4 regions of the Serratia odorifera genome follow, and region 2 is predicted to be linked to each of the others. Evidence: predicted binding sites of a transcription regulator. Region 2 holds the regulator's gene; each other region holds the start of a gene.
The links. Region 2 encodes CRP, which controls carbon source genes, mostly activating them, when cyclic AMP is high. Its sites were predicted from a motif close to ATGTGANNNNNNTCACAT; they were not measured.
Positions count from the first base shown of each region.

Region 1: a site for CRP is predicted at 1,990-2,007, ahead of ACCC84_RS05175 (YjcB family protein). Genes of this name have one in related genera too.
Region 3: a site for CRP is predicted at 2,037-2,054, ahead of ACCC84_RS16085 (PTS mannitol transporter subunit IICBA). Genes of this name have one in related genera too.
Region 4: a site for CRP is predicted at 1,119-1,136, ahead of glpT (glycerol-3-phosphate transporter). Genes of this name have one in related genera too.

Region 1 covers NZ_JBGMUT010000001.1:1,109,403-1,112,544, reverse strand. Annotated here, with positions in the region: gene ACCC84_RS05190 (ABC transporter ATP-binding protein) at 1-514, shown strand, start outside; gene ACCC84_RS05185 (oligopeptide/dipeptide ABC transporter ATP-binding protein) at 504-1,451, shown strand; gene ACCC84_RS05180 (hypothetical protein) at 1,472-1,609, shown strand; gene ACCC84_RS05175 (YjcB family protein) at 1,606-1,887, opposite strand; gene mrdA2 (peptidoglycan DD-transpeptidase MrdA2) at 2,212-3,142, shown strand, end outside.
Region 2 covers NZ_JBGMUT010000008.1:168,605-171,746, forward strand. Annotated here, with positions in the region: gene argD (bifunctional acetylornithine/succinyldiaminopimelate transaminase) at 1-959, shown strand, start outside; gene crp (cAMP-activated global transcriptional regulator CRP) at 1,081-1,713, opposite strand; gene ACCC84_RS18415 (OsmC family protein) at 2,088-2,495, shown strand; gene ACCC84_RS18420 (phosphoribulokinase) at 2,549-3,142, opposite strand, start outside.
Region 3 covers NZ_JBGMUT010000006.1:93,988-97,129, reverse strand. Annotated here, with positions in the region: gene ACCC84_RS16085 (PTS mannitol transporter subunit IICBA) at 1-1,755, opposite strand, end outside; gene ACCC84_RS16080 (DUF3053 domain-containing protein) at 2,276-2,995, opposite strand.
Region 4 covers NZ_JBGMUT010000011.1:29,301-32,442, reverse strand. Annotated here, with positions in the region: gene glpA (anaerobic glycerol-3-phosphate dehydrogenase subunit A) at 1-1,001, opposite strand, end outside; gene glpT (glycerol-3-phosphate transporter) at 1,360-2,712, shown strand; gene glpQ (glycerophosphodiester phosphodiesterase) at 2,789-3,142, shown strand, end outside.

The sequences.
Region 1 (3,142 bases), on a different contig from region 2:
ACGGGTTTTAATCGCCATGGCGTTCTCCTGCGAACCGCAGCTGATTATCGCCGACGAACCGACCACCGCATTGGACGTTACCGTGCAGCGTCAGGTTTTACGGCTATTGCAGCAGAAAGCGCGTGCCAGCGGCACCGCAGTGTTGTTTATCACTCATGATATGGCGGTGGTTTCGCAGCTGTGTGACCGGGTGTATGTGATGTACGCCGGTCATGTGATTGAAAGCGGCGCTACCGATGCGGTGATTAATCATCCCGGACATCCTTATTCCATCGGCCTGCTGCTGGCGGCGCCGGAACGCGGCCAGCCGCGCAGCCTGTTGCAGGCGATCCCCGGAACGGTGCCGAACCTCAGCGCCTTACCGCCAGGTTGCGCCTTCAGCAACCGCTGTGCCTATGCCAGCGCGCAATGCCACCAACCACCGCGTCTGGCTCCGTTGCCCGGCAAACCGGGTCAGCAGGCGGCCTGCTGGCATCCGCAAAACGTCAATCTGGAGGTTCATGATGAACGCTGAGGCCTTGTTGCAACTGCGTGATATTCGCCTGCGTTTTCCGGCAGCCTATAACTGGCGTGGTAAACCCACCGAATTCGTCCATGCGCTGAACGGCCTCGATCTGCAGATCGTGCGTGGCGAAACGCTGGGCATCGTCGGTGAGTCTGGCTGTGGCAAGAGCACCCTGGCACAGCTGCTGATGGGGCTGCTGAAACCCAGCAGCGGCGAGTTGCACCGCCAGCAGGCCACCGGCGCGCCGTCGGCTGGCGGTATGCAGATGGTATTTCAGGATCCGCAGTCATCGCTCGATCCGCGACTGCCGGTATGGCGCATTATTACCGAGCCGGTGTATGTGCAGCACCGCACCGCTGTCGCCCAGCGCCGTGCGCTGGCGGCGGATCTGGCGCAGCAGGTAGGCATTCGGCCGGAATATCTCGACCGGTTGCCCCATGAATTTTCCGGCGGCCAGCGTCAGCGCATCTCGATTGCTCGCGCACTGTCGTCACAGCCTGATGTACTGGTTCTGGATGAACCGACTTCGGCATTGGATATCTCGGTACAGGCGCAAATCCTCAATCTGCTGGTCGAACTGCAACGTCGGCGCAATTTGACCTACGTGCTGATCTCGCACAACGTATCGGTAATACAGCACATGAGCGATCGGGTGGCGGTGATGTACCTGGGGCAGATTGTCGAACTGGGGGCGGCCGAAAAGGTATTGCAGCAGCCACGGCATCCCTACACCCGGCTGTTGCTGGATTCGGTGCCGCGCGCCGGACGTGCTCTGGCCGACAGCGCCATCGAAGACCGCAAGGGGGAATTACCGGGCAATCGATGCCTGCCGTCGGGCTGTTATTTTCGCGAACGTTGCCCGTTCGCCGGGGACGGCTGTGAGCAGGCGCAGGTGCTGCAAATGCATCAGGCTGGCTCGGCGGTTCGCTGCCATAAGGCAGTCTGACCGCCGCTCGGCAGTGCCCATTGGCAAATAAAGCGTGGGGTAATCCGGGGCGTTGGCGAGTGGGGTGCCGCTATGCCTGCGGGCCGTACCTGGCACCCGACAGTGCCTTGCCATCGTCGCTGGATGTGTCGATGGCGAAGCAATTGCCTGCGGTTTAAGGCATCGGATAATCGGTCGGCGTCTTGCTCATCACCTCGATAAACACATCCTTGGTGACTGACCAAAAATGCGACAAGCCTTCCAGGGTGATGGTTATGCCCATCAACCCCATGACAAACCAGATGGCGGTAAACAGACCCAGGCTACTGAACATGAACGCCATACCGTTGCGGCTGGCTTTACGACAAACAACGTTTAACTGGCTGGCGAAAAACATCATCACGGCGCTCAGCAACTCCCAGCGCATCATAATGAAACCTGTAGCTATGGCACTCATCGAACTTCTTCCTTTGCTGCAAAAGCCGCGTCTGGCCGTCTTGCTCCTGCAGGGGGATAAGGCAGGGCAGCGGACAGCGTGGTGGCGTAATTGAACTCATTAGTGTGATCTGTGTCACATTCTAGCATCGAATTTGGCTGGTGCTCAACGGTTGAACAACTGCAATCCACGCTGATGGGAATATGCAAACATGCTGAAACATTTCTGCCACATCATTAGCAACCTTTTCATGGGGTCAATCAGTCAATAACGTTATCCTTGGTCGCTTTTCAATCCCTTGTTTTTACTCAGGGAAACGGAAGTCAGACAGGTAACGTTCCACGCATGGCCCTATTAAAAGAAAAAATTCGCGACCATTCCGCCGAGGAAATGCTGTTCATTCGCCGCGCTGCGGTGGCGCTGCTGTTGGTCGTCACGTGTTTCGGCGTGCTGATCTTCAATCTGTACCGTTTGCAGGTGAAGCAGCATGATTTTTACCAGACGCGTTCGAACCAGAACGACATTAAAACGCTGCCGATTGCGCCAAGCCGCGGGTTGATTTTCGACCGCAACGGTATCCCGTTGGTACGCAACATTACCCTGTACCAGATCCAGGTGGTGCCAAGTAAAATCGCCAATATGACGGCGTTGCTCCAGGCGTTGACGCCGATCGTCGATCTGACGCCGCAAGACATCGAGGCCTTTCGCGATGAGATGCGCCACAACAGCCGCTACAAACCGGTAACGCTGAAGACTGAACTCAACGATAGCGAAGTGGCACGCTTTGCGGTAAACCAATACCGCTTTAACGGCGTCAGCGTCGAAAGTTACCAACAGCGGCAATATCCATATGGCGCGCAGCTGGCACACGTGGTCGGCTATGTATCGAAAATCAACGACCGCGACGTGAAACGGCTGGAAAAAGCCGGCGAGGCCGAAAACTATGCCGCCGATCACAACATCGGCAAACAGGGCATAGAGGGCTACTATGAGTCGCAGCTGCACGGCACCACCGGCTATCAGGAAGTGGAGGTGGATAACCACGGTCGCATCGTACGACTGTTGAAGGAACAGCCACCGCAGGCCGGCAAAAATATCTACCTGACGCTGGATCTGCCCCTGCAGCAATACATCGAATCATTGCTGAAAGGCCAACGGGCGGCGGTGGTGGTGGAAGACCCGCGCGACGGTGGCATATTGGCGATGGTATCCAGCCCAAGCTACGATCCCAACCCGTTCGTCAAAGGCATCAGTTATCCGGCCTACAAGTCGCTGT
Region 2 (3,142 bases):
TGGCCAGCAAGCTTATCGCCGCGACTTTCGCCGATCGGGTGTTCTTCGCCAATTCCGGCGCCGAAGCCAACGAAGCGGCATTCAAGCTGGCGCGCCACTATGCCATTACCCGCCACAGCCCGTACAAAACCAAAATCATCGCGTTTTATAACGCGTTCCATGGCCGTACGCTGTTTACCGTCTCGGTTGGCGGCCAGGCGAAGTATTCCGACGGCTTCGGGCCAAAGCCGGCCGACATCGTGCATGTACCGTTCAACGATCTGGCGGCGGTCAAGGCGGTGATGGACGATCACACCTGCGCGGTGGTGATGGAGCCGATTCAGGGCGAAGGCGGTATTACTCCGGTGGATGCGCAGTTCCTGCAAGGTGTGCGTGAACTGTGCGATCGCCACCAGGCGCTGTTGGTATTTGATGAAGTGCAAAGCGGTATGGGGCGCAGCGGCAAGCTGTTCGCCTATATGCACTACGGTGTGACGCCGGATATTCTGACCACCGCCAAAGCGTTGGGCGGCGGTTTCCCGGTCAGCGCCATGCTGACCACCGAGGAGATTGCTTCGGTGATGCAGGTCGGTACCCACGGCACCACCTATGGCGGCAATCCGCTGGCCTGCGCGGTGGCGGAGGCGGCGTTGGACGTGATCAATACCGCCGAAGTGTTGAGCGGCGTCGAACAGCGTCATACGCTGTATGTTGCGGCGTTGCGGGACATTGGCGAAAAATACCGTATTTTCAGCGAGATTCGCGGTATGGGGCTGTTGATCGGCGCCGAACTGACGGCGCCTTACCACGGCAAGGCGCGTGATTTCCTCACCGCGGCCGCCGCGCGTGGCCTGATGATTTTAAATGCCGGGCCGAACGTGATCCGATTTGCGCCGTCGCTGGTCGTTGAGCCGCAAGATATTGCCGACGGTATGGCGTTGTTTGAGCTGGCGGTTCAGGACGTGATCAACGCCGGGTAGCTACCCACCGGCGGTCGGCAGACGGTATCGGATGTCCGACTGTGTCCACGGTAAACGGCGCATAAAAATGCCGGTCAGCGTTAACTGACCGGCATTTTTTGAAGCGTGCCGTTTTAATGGATTAACGGGTACCGTAGACGACGATGGTTTTGCCGTGTGCGGAAATCAGGTTTTGATCTTCGAGCATTTTCAGAATACGGCCAACCGTTTCGCGTGAACAACCGACGATTTGACCAATTTCCTGACGGGTGATTTTAATTTGCATGCCGTCCGGGTGAGTCATGGCATCCGGCTGTTTGGCCAGATTGAGCAGGGTTTGCGCAATGCGGCCGGTAACGTCTAGGAAGGCGAGGTTACCCACTTTCTCTGAGGTGATCTGTAGGCGGCTTGCCATCTGCGCCGACAGGCGCATCAGAATGTCAGGGTTCACCTGGATCAGCTGACGGAATTTCTTATAGGAAATTTCAGCCACTTCACAGGCGGTTTTAGCCCTAACCCAGGCGCTGCGTTCCTGGCCTTCTTCAAATAATCCAAGTTCGCCGATGAAATCGCCCTGATTGAGATAGGACAGGATCATCTCTTTGCCTTCTTCATCCTTGATCAGCACCGCAACGGAGCCTTTCACGATGTAGTAAAGCGTTTCGGCCTTTTCACCTTGGTGAATCAGCGTACTTTTCGATGGATATTTGTGGATATGGCAATGAGACAGGAACCATTCGAGAGTAGGGTCTGTTTGCGGTTTGCCGAGAACCATTCGCTGTTATCCTCTGTTGTAATCTGCCTGTATCACAGGGGTCAGAGTTCCCTGTCAAACGTGTTATGGCTGTCCATGAGCGGCGACCATTAACCGTTTTTGAGGCGTGACGTAAAAATACGCTATTGCCCTAGCATATTAACTTGCAGTGAGAGCTGCAAGCTACATTCTGTTAACATACACATTAAGGTGCCTTTCCGTGGGCATTTCCCTGAAAGCGCTGTCCAGAAAGCGTTATTGCGGCTCTGTTTGTAGCACAGAGTGACGCGGGTGTCTTGTGTTGTCTCGCTCACACATGACCAGTATCAGGTTCCGTTGCCAGTTTTGCTGCTAACGCGTAGTCTGATGACAAAGAATCAATCGGAGTCATGAGCATGCAGGCAAGAGTCAAATGGGTTGAAGGGTTAACGTTTCTTGGCGAATCGGCGTCTGGCCATCAGGTATTGATGGACGGCAATGCCGGTGACAAGGCGCCAAGTCCGATGGAAATGGTGCTGATGTCCGTGGGGGGATGCAGCGCGATTGACGTGGTGTCGATTTTGCAAAAAGGCCGTCACGACGTGCGTGATTGTGAGGTAAAACTGACCTCTGAACGTCGCGAAGAGGCACCACGGGTATTTACCCATATCAACCTGCATTTTATCGTCAGCGGTAAAGGGCTTGGCGACAAGGCGGTGGAGCGTGCGGTGGATCTGTCTGCCGACAAATACTGTTCGGTAGCGCTGATGCTCGGCAAGGCCGCCAGCGTTACCCACAGCTTTGAAGTCCGGGAAGTGGCCTAATGGCATGTGGCGCGGTGGCCTAATCCTCCCCGCGCCCGTCCGGTGTCGCCTGGCTACTCAATCTTTTTGCCTTCCAGCAGCCGCTGCACCAGCGGTGCCATGATCAACTCCATCGCCAGTCCCATTTTGCCGCCGGGCACCACCAGCGTATTGATGTGCGAAATAAACGAGCCTTGCAGCATCGCCAGCAGATAAGGGAAATCAATCTGATCCAGCCCGCGGAAGTGGATCACCACAAAGCTTTCGTCCAGCGACGGGATGGCCTTGGCGGCAAACGGGTTGGAGGTATCCACCGTTGGCACGCGCTGGAAGTTGATGTGGGTGCGTGAAAACTGCGGTGTGATGTAGTTGATATAGTCTTCCATCGAACGCACTACCGAATCCATCACCGCTTCGCGAGAATGGCCGCGTTCGCCAGTATCGCGGATCAGCTTCTGGATCCACTCCAGGTTGACGATTGGCACCACGCCGACCAGCAGATCGACCTGCTGTGCCACGTCATGCTGATCGGTGACGACGCCGCCGTGCAGCCCTTCGTAGAACAGCACGTCGGTGGGTTCCGGCAGGGCTTCCCACGGTGTAAAGGTGCCAGGAACCTGGTTGTACGGCACGGCTTCGTCATAGGTGTGCAGATATTTACGTGAACG
Region 3 (3,142 bases), on a different contig from region 2:
TTCCTCGTCACCAAAACGCACGCCCTGCGGGTACTGGCAGAACACCACGCCGGTGCGCAATACGCGGTCTTTGGCCTCGATGGTGCCATGCGGCACGGCAATCGATTCGCCAAGGTAGGTCGAGGTCAGTTTTTCACGCTCCAGCATCGCCTGCACGTATTCCGGCTCAACGTAGCCCCCCTTCACCAATTGCTCGCCGGCGAAGCGGATTGCCTGCTCTTTGTCGTCGGCTTGCAGGCCAAGGAACACGTTGTCCTCACCCAGTTTGAACAGGTTCTGTTCGCTATCTTCAAAGCTGTCGTCCAGCGCGCCCACCACCTTCTGCTGATTGTCGCTGGATTTATTGGCCGCCAGCAGGCGCGCCGTCAAATCGCTGTACAAATTGCTGTCGAGGAAGTTGCTCAACGAGATGTGCTGCGCCTGCGGCGCATGGCGCATCGCCCGCTCGGTCAGATCGCGGTGGGTGATCACCAGGTCAACGTCGTCCGGCAAGCTGTTAATGGCGCAGTTGGTGACGGAAATGTTTTTCAGCCCGGCGTCGGCCACTTTCTTGCGCAACACGCCGGCGCCCATGGCGCTGGAGCCCATACCGGCGTCGCAGGCCACGATGATTTTGCGCACCGTGCTCAGGTCGCCGTCTACCGCAGCATTCGCCGCCGGCTTACCGCCCTTGGACGAGGACTTCATGTCCTGCATGCGGCGGGTGGCCTCTTCCAGCGAGTCTTCGTCCTCTTTCACTTTCGAGGTTTTCAGCAGGAATGCCGCCACCACAAATGACACCACGAAGGCCGCGCAGATCGCCGCCAGGTTGGCGAAGTAGGCGCCTTTTGGCGTCATCGCCAGGATAGCCAGAATCGACCCCGGTGACGCCGGGGAAACCAGGCCGCCGTTCAACAGTGTCAGGGTGAACACCCCGGTCATACCGCCGAGAATCACCGCCAGCAGCAGACGCGGGTTCATCAGTACATAGGGGAAATAAATTTCGTGAATCCCGCCAAAGAAGTGAATGATGGCCGCACCGCCGGCAGACTGCTTGGCATTGCCACGTCCAAAGAACATATAGGCCATCAGCACGCCCAGACCCGGACCCGGGTTGGCTTCAATCAGGAAGAAGATTGATTTGCCGGCTTCGGTTGCCTGCTGAATACCCAGCGGCGAGAAGATGCCGTGGTTGATGGCATTGTTGAGGAACAGAATTTTTGCCGGCTCGACGAAGATCGACGTCAATGGCAGCAAGTTGTTCACCACCATCACGTGTACGCCAGCGGCCAGCAGCTTCGACAGTGCTTCGACCAACGGCCCGATAGCCAGGAACGACAGCACCGCCAGCAGCATACCGATAATGCCGGCGGAGAAGTTGTTCACCAGCATTTCAAAGCCACTTTTGATCTTGCCGTCGACCCAGCGGTCAAAATGCTTGATCGCCCAGCCGCCCAGTGGACCGGCAATCATCGACCCCAGGAACATTGGCATATCAGCGCCGACGATCACCCCCATGGTGGTGATCGCCCCCACTACCCCGCCGCGCTCGCCGCCAATCAGCTTACCGCCGGTATAGCCGATCAGCAGCGGCAGCAGATAGGTGATCATCGGGCCAACCAGTTTGCCTAACGTTTCGCTCGGCAGCCAACCGGTGGGAATGAACAAGGCGGTAATGATACCCCAGGCGATAAATGCGCCAATATTAGGCATCACCATGTTGCTCAGGAAACGGCCAAAGTTCTGTACTTTGACCTTGATATCTGGTGAAAACATAAAACACACCCCTGTAGTGAAGCGGTAATAGCATTACGCGCTGACAAGTAGGAGCGCGCGTTTCTTTTTGTAGCGAACCGATTTGCCGTAAACCGGCAGCGTTGGTGCTGTATGCGAAATGGACTCTAGCACGCTCTTTTTAACACGCGTACTTCACGGGAATTTTGTGACAAACATCACTATATACACCCCCAAAAGTGGCTATTTATGGTGATGAAGATCACAATTTTTCGGTGTAAAAAAAGCACATTGGGCGCAAGTCGCTGCTTTTACCGTTATTTTTGTGATCATAATCACATTGTTAAGTGACAGGTTTGTTTTGGAAATGTGATGTTAATCACAAGATATTTTCACGCCAGACGTCAACGCCAGGCAACGGCGTAGTTTCATGCCATGGTCACGCAACGCGAAGGCATGGCTGAAAGAAAGTTACGCCATAGCGCAACGGCGTTGTTTTGAAGTGTAGTACACCGACGAGCGGGTGAAGACAGAGGCGGCAGACCCGCCTCTGGAAGAGAGGTTACTGCATTACTTCGAGCACCGCTTTTTGCGCGCTCAGCAGGCTTTGTTGTTTAGCCACCAGGTTCGACATCATGGTGTTGTACTGCGTCGCCTGCTGTTGGCTGCGGAACTGCACGCCGCCGTTGTTGAAGCTGACCTGATTGCCCTGTGCCTGCAGGAAATCCCCAACCTGCACCAGATCCTGTACAAAGCTGGCGGTGGTCGGGATTGCCGGCATCAGCGCATTGGCCGGTGCGGTGACAATCTTGTCGTACGCCTGGTTATATATCGCTTTCAACGAGTCCGGCTGTTTCAACGCCGCATGGGCGGTATCGGCCTGCGATTTGGCACTCTGAATCTGCTGTCCCAGCAGATTAAGCGCGCCCACCGCTTGCTGGAGCCCGTCACGCTTGCTGATATAATCCTGCGCGCTGCGGATCTGATTAATCTGGTCGAGCGCCGGCGTCAGGCTGGCGTCCACAGATTTGGTCAACTGCTGCGAAAAACCGACCAAAATCGCGTAATCGCCGGCATAGTTGCCGAACTTCTGTTTCTGATCTTCGCTCAGCGTCGGGATCTTCACTCCGCTGCGCATAACCGTATTCTGTAAATATTCGATGAATGCCTTGCGCTGTTCCGGCTCTTTATCGCCACAGGCGGTCAACTGCATGACCACCAACAATGCCAATACCGGTGCCAACCAACGCGTAATACCTCTGCTCTGGATCCCTACCGCCATGTGACATAACTCCTGTTATAAACCTGCTTTTTCATCAGCTCCCTGCCTTTTTCCGCACTCCCTGCGCCTATAAGAATAGATCAACTGGCGGCGATCCGATACGCGATTCCACTTGCGCCACGCATTCCCTTGGCTGGCGGCGGCAAA
Region 4 (3,142 bases), on a different contig from region 2:
ATACCGCGACTGACGTTGCGGCCCGACGGATCGTCGTCGCTGGCCACCAGCGGTCGCACGCCGGCATAGGCGCGTAAAATGCGGGTTTGTGCCAGCGTCGGCGCCAGCAGTGCCCCTTCACGCAGCAGGATGTCCACTTCCTGTGGCGTCACCGCCATGTTGTCTATCTGATCGTAATCGATGTGGGTTGAGGTGGTGCCAATCAGCGAAATGGTATCACCCGGCACCAGGATGTCGGCGTCTGCCGGTTTGCGGCAGCGGTTGATCACCATGTTGTTGATGCGATGGCCCAGGATCAGCAAGGCGCCCTTGGCCGGGAACATGCGCACGCGCAGATCGGCGTACTCGGCAATTTGCTGGCCCCAGATTCCGGCGGCGTTAACCACCACCTCGGCGCGAATTTCATACTGCCGACGATTTTTATGGTCGTAAACGCGCACGCCGTTAACGCGATCGCCCATGCGCAGTAAGCCGATCACCTGATGATAGGTCAGGATCTGTGCGCCATGCTCGCGCGCATCCAGCATATTGGCGGCGGTCAGGCGAAACGGGTCAACGGTGCCATCCGGCACTTTCACCGCGCCGATCAGCGCCGGATTAGCGGCCGGTTCCAGGCGCAGCGCTTCACCAGGGTCAATGGCTTCGGCGTTTATCCCGGCGCGTTGACAGGCGGCGATAAACGTCTGCTGATAGGTCAGCGAATCCTGCGGCAAGGTGATGAACAGACCGTTGCTGGGTTCAATACAGTGGTGGGCGATACGTTTGAGAATGCGGTTTTCCTCGATGCATTCACGCGCCGACTCACCGTCGGTAACCGCGTAGCGCGCCCCGCTGTGCAGCAGTCCATGATTTCGCCCGGTCGCGCCGGTGGCAATATCATGGCGCTCCAGCAATAGGCAGCGCAGGCCGCGGCGCGCGCAGTCGCGAGCGATCCCTGCGCCGGTAGCGCCGCCGCCGATAATGATCACATCCGTTTCGCTCACCGCTGAACTGTTGCTCATCCACCCTTCCCCAGATTGCCGGTTTGGCGCTATTGAGCCACAGTCAGTGCGGTCTTTGTTTGATAAGGAACAATAACGAACCTAAAACGAAAGAAAAATGTCCATAAAAAACCATGATTGTGATCATCATCACGACTTTTTTAGGTTTTTCTATTTCATAACGTTAACGAATCGCTCAAAATCCGCCGCAGTTTCATAAAAGTGTAACAATTGCGCCATGCATCACAGAGCCATCCAGGGGTTTTGACTAGCATGACGTTCGTTATGGAACAAAAAACGACACATTGATATCCGCTCAATCATCCCGCCATCTTTTCTGCCCGGGATGCAATAAACGATAAAGCCATCGGAGGCGTTCATGTTGAGTATTTTCAAGCCAGCTGCACACATTTCCCGTGTGCCGCTCGATAAGGTAGATCCGCTCTACCGCAAATTGCGCTGGCAAATTTTTCTGGGGATCTTCTTCGGCTACGCCGCATACTATCTGGTGCGTAAAAACTTTACCCTGGCGATGCCTTATCTGATCGATCAGGGCTTCAGCCGTGGCGATCTGGGCTTCGCACTGTCCGGTATTTCCATTGCCTACGGTTTTTCCAAGTTCATCATGGGTTCGGTTTCCGACCGCTCCAACCCACGGGTATTCCTGCCGGCCGGCCTGATTCTGGCCGCTGCCGTGATGCTGTTCATGGGCTTCGTGCCCTGGGCGACCTCAAGCATTGCCGTGATGTTCGTGCTGCTGTTCCTCTGTGGCTGGTTCCAGGGCATGGGGTGGCCGCCGTGTGGCCGTACCATGGTGCACTGGTGGTCGCAAAAAGAACGCGGCAGTATCGTTTCGGTGTGGAACTGCGCCCATAACGTTGGCGGGGGCTTGCCACCGTTGCTGTTCCTGCTGGGGATGGCCTGGTTCAACGACTGGCACGCTGCGCTGTACATGCCGGCCTTCGGTGCGATTCTGGTGGCCTTGATCGCCTTTGCGCTGATGCGTGATACGCCGCAGTCCTGTGGGCTGCCGCCGATCGAAGAGTACAAAAACGACTACCCGGACGACTATTCGGAAAAAGCGGAAGAAGAGCTGACCGCCAAGCAAATCTTCATGCAGTATATTTTGCCGAACAAACTGCTGTGGTACATCGCCGTCGCCAACGTGTTCGTGTATCTGCTGCGTTACGGCATTCTGGACTGGTCGCCGACCTACCTGAAGGAAGTGAAGCACTTCGCGCTGGATAAATCGTCCTGGGCCTACTTCCTGTATGAATACGCCGGTATTCCGGGCACGCTGCTGTGCGGCTGGATGTCGGACAAGGTGTTCAAGGGTAATCGCGGCGCTACCGGCGTGTTCTTTATGACGCTGGTGACCATCGCCACCATCATTTACTGGCTCAATCCGGTCGGCAACCCAGGCATCGATATGGCATGCATGATCACCATCGGCTTCCTGATCTATGGCCCGGTGATGCTGATTGGCCTGCACGCGCTGGAGCTGGCACCGAAAAAAGCCGCCGGCACCGCCGCTGGCTTCACTGGACTGTTCGGTTATCTGGGCGGCTCGGTCGCGGCCAGCGCCATCGTCGGCTATACCGTTGACTTCTTCGGTTGGGATGGCGGCTTTATGGTGATGATCGGCGGCAGCATCGGTGCAGTATTACTGCTGCTGCTGACCATGATCAGCGAAAGAAAACACCACGCGGCCATTGCAGCCAAACGCGGTTAACCGTCACAGAAATAACGCATTATATCAAGGCCGCTCTGCGGCCTTTTTACTACCCTGCCCACTCATGGAGAAGATTATGCGGACTCATGTCAAAGCCCTGCTGACAGGGATCATGTTAGCGACGTCGATCGGCGGTATCGCCCAGGCTGCCGACAAGGTGGTGATCGCCCACCGTGGCGCCAGCGGCTACCTGCCAGAGCACAGCCTGCCGGCAAAAGCCATGGCCTATGCCCAGGGCGCCGATTTCCTCGAGCAGGATCTGGTGATGACCAGGGACGACCAACTGGTGGTGCTGCATGACCACTATCTCGATCGGGTCACCGACGTGGCGCAACGCTTCCCGGATCGCGCACGCAAAGACGGTCGTTACTACGCCATCGACTTTACGCTGGCGGAAATCAAGTCGCTGAAGTTCAGCGAAGGCTTTGAC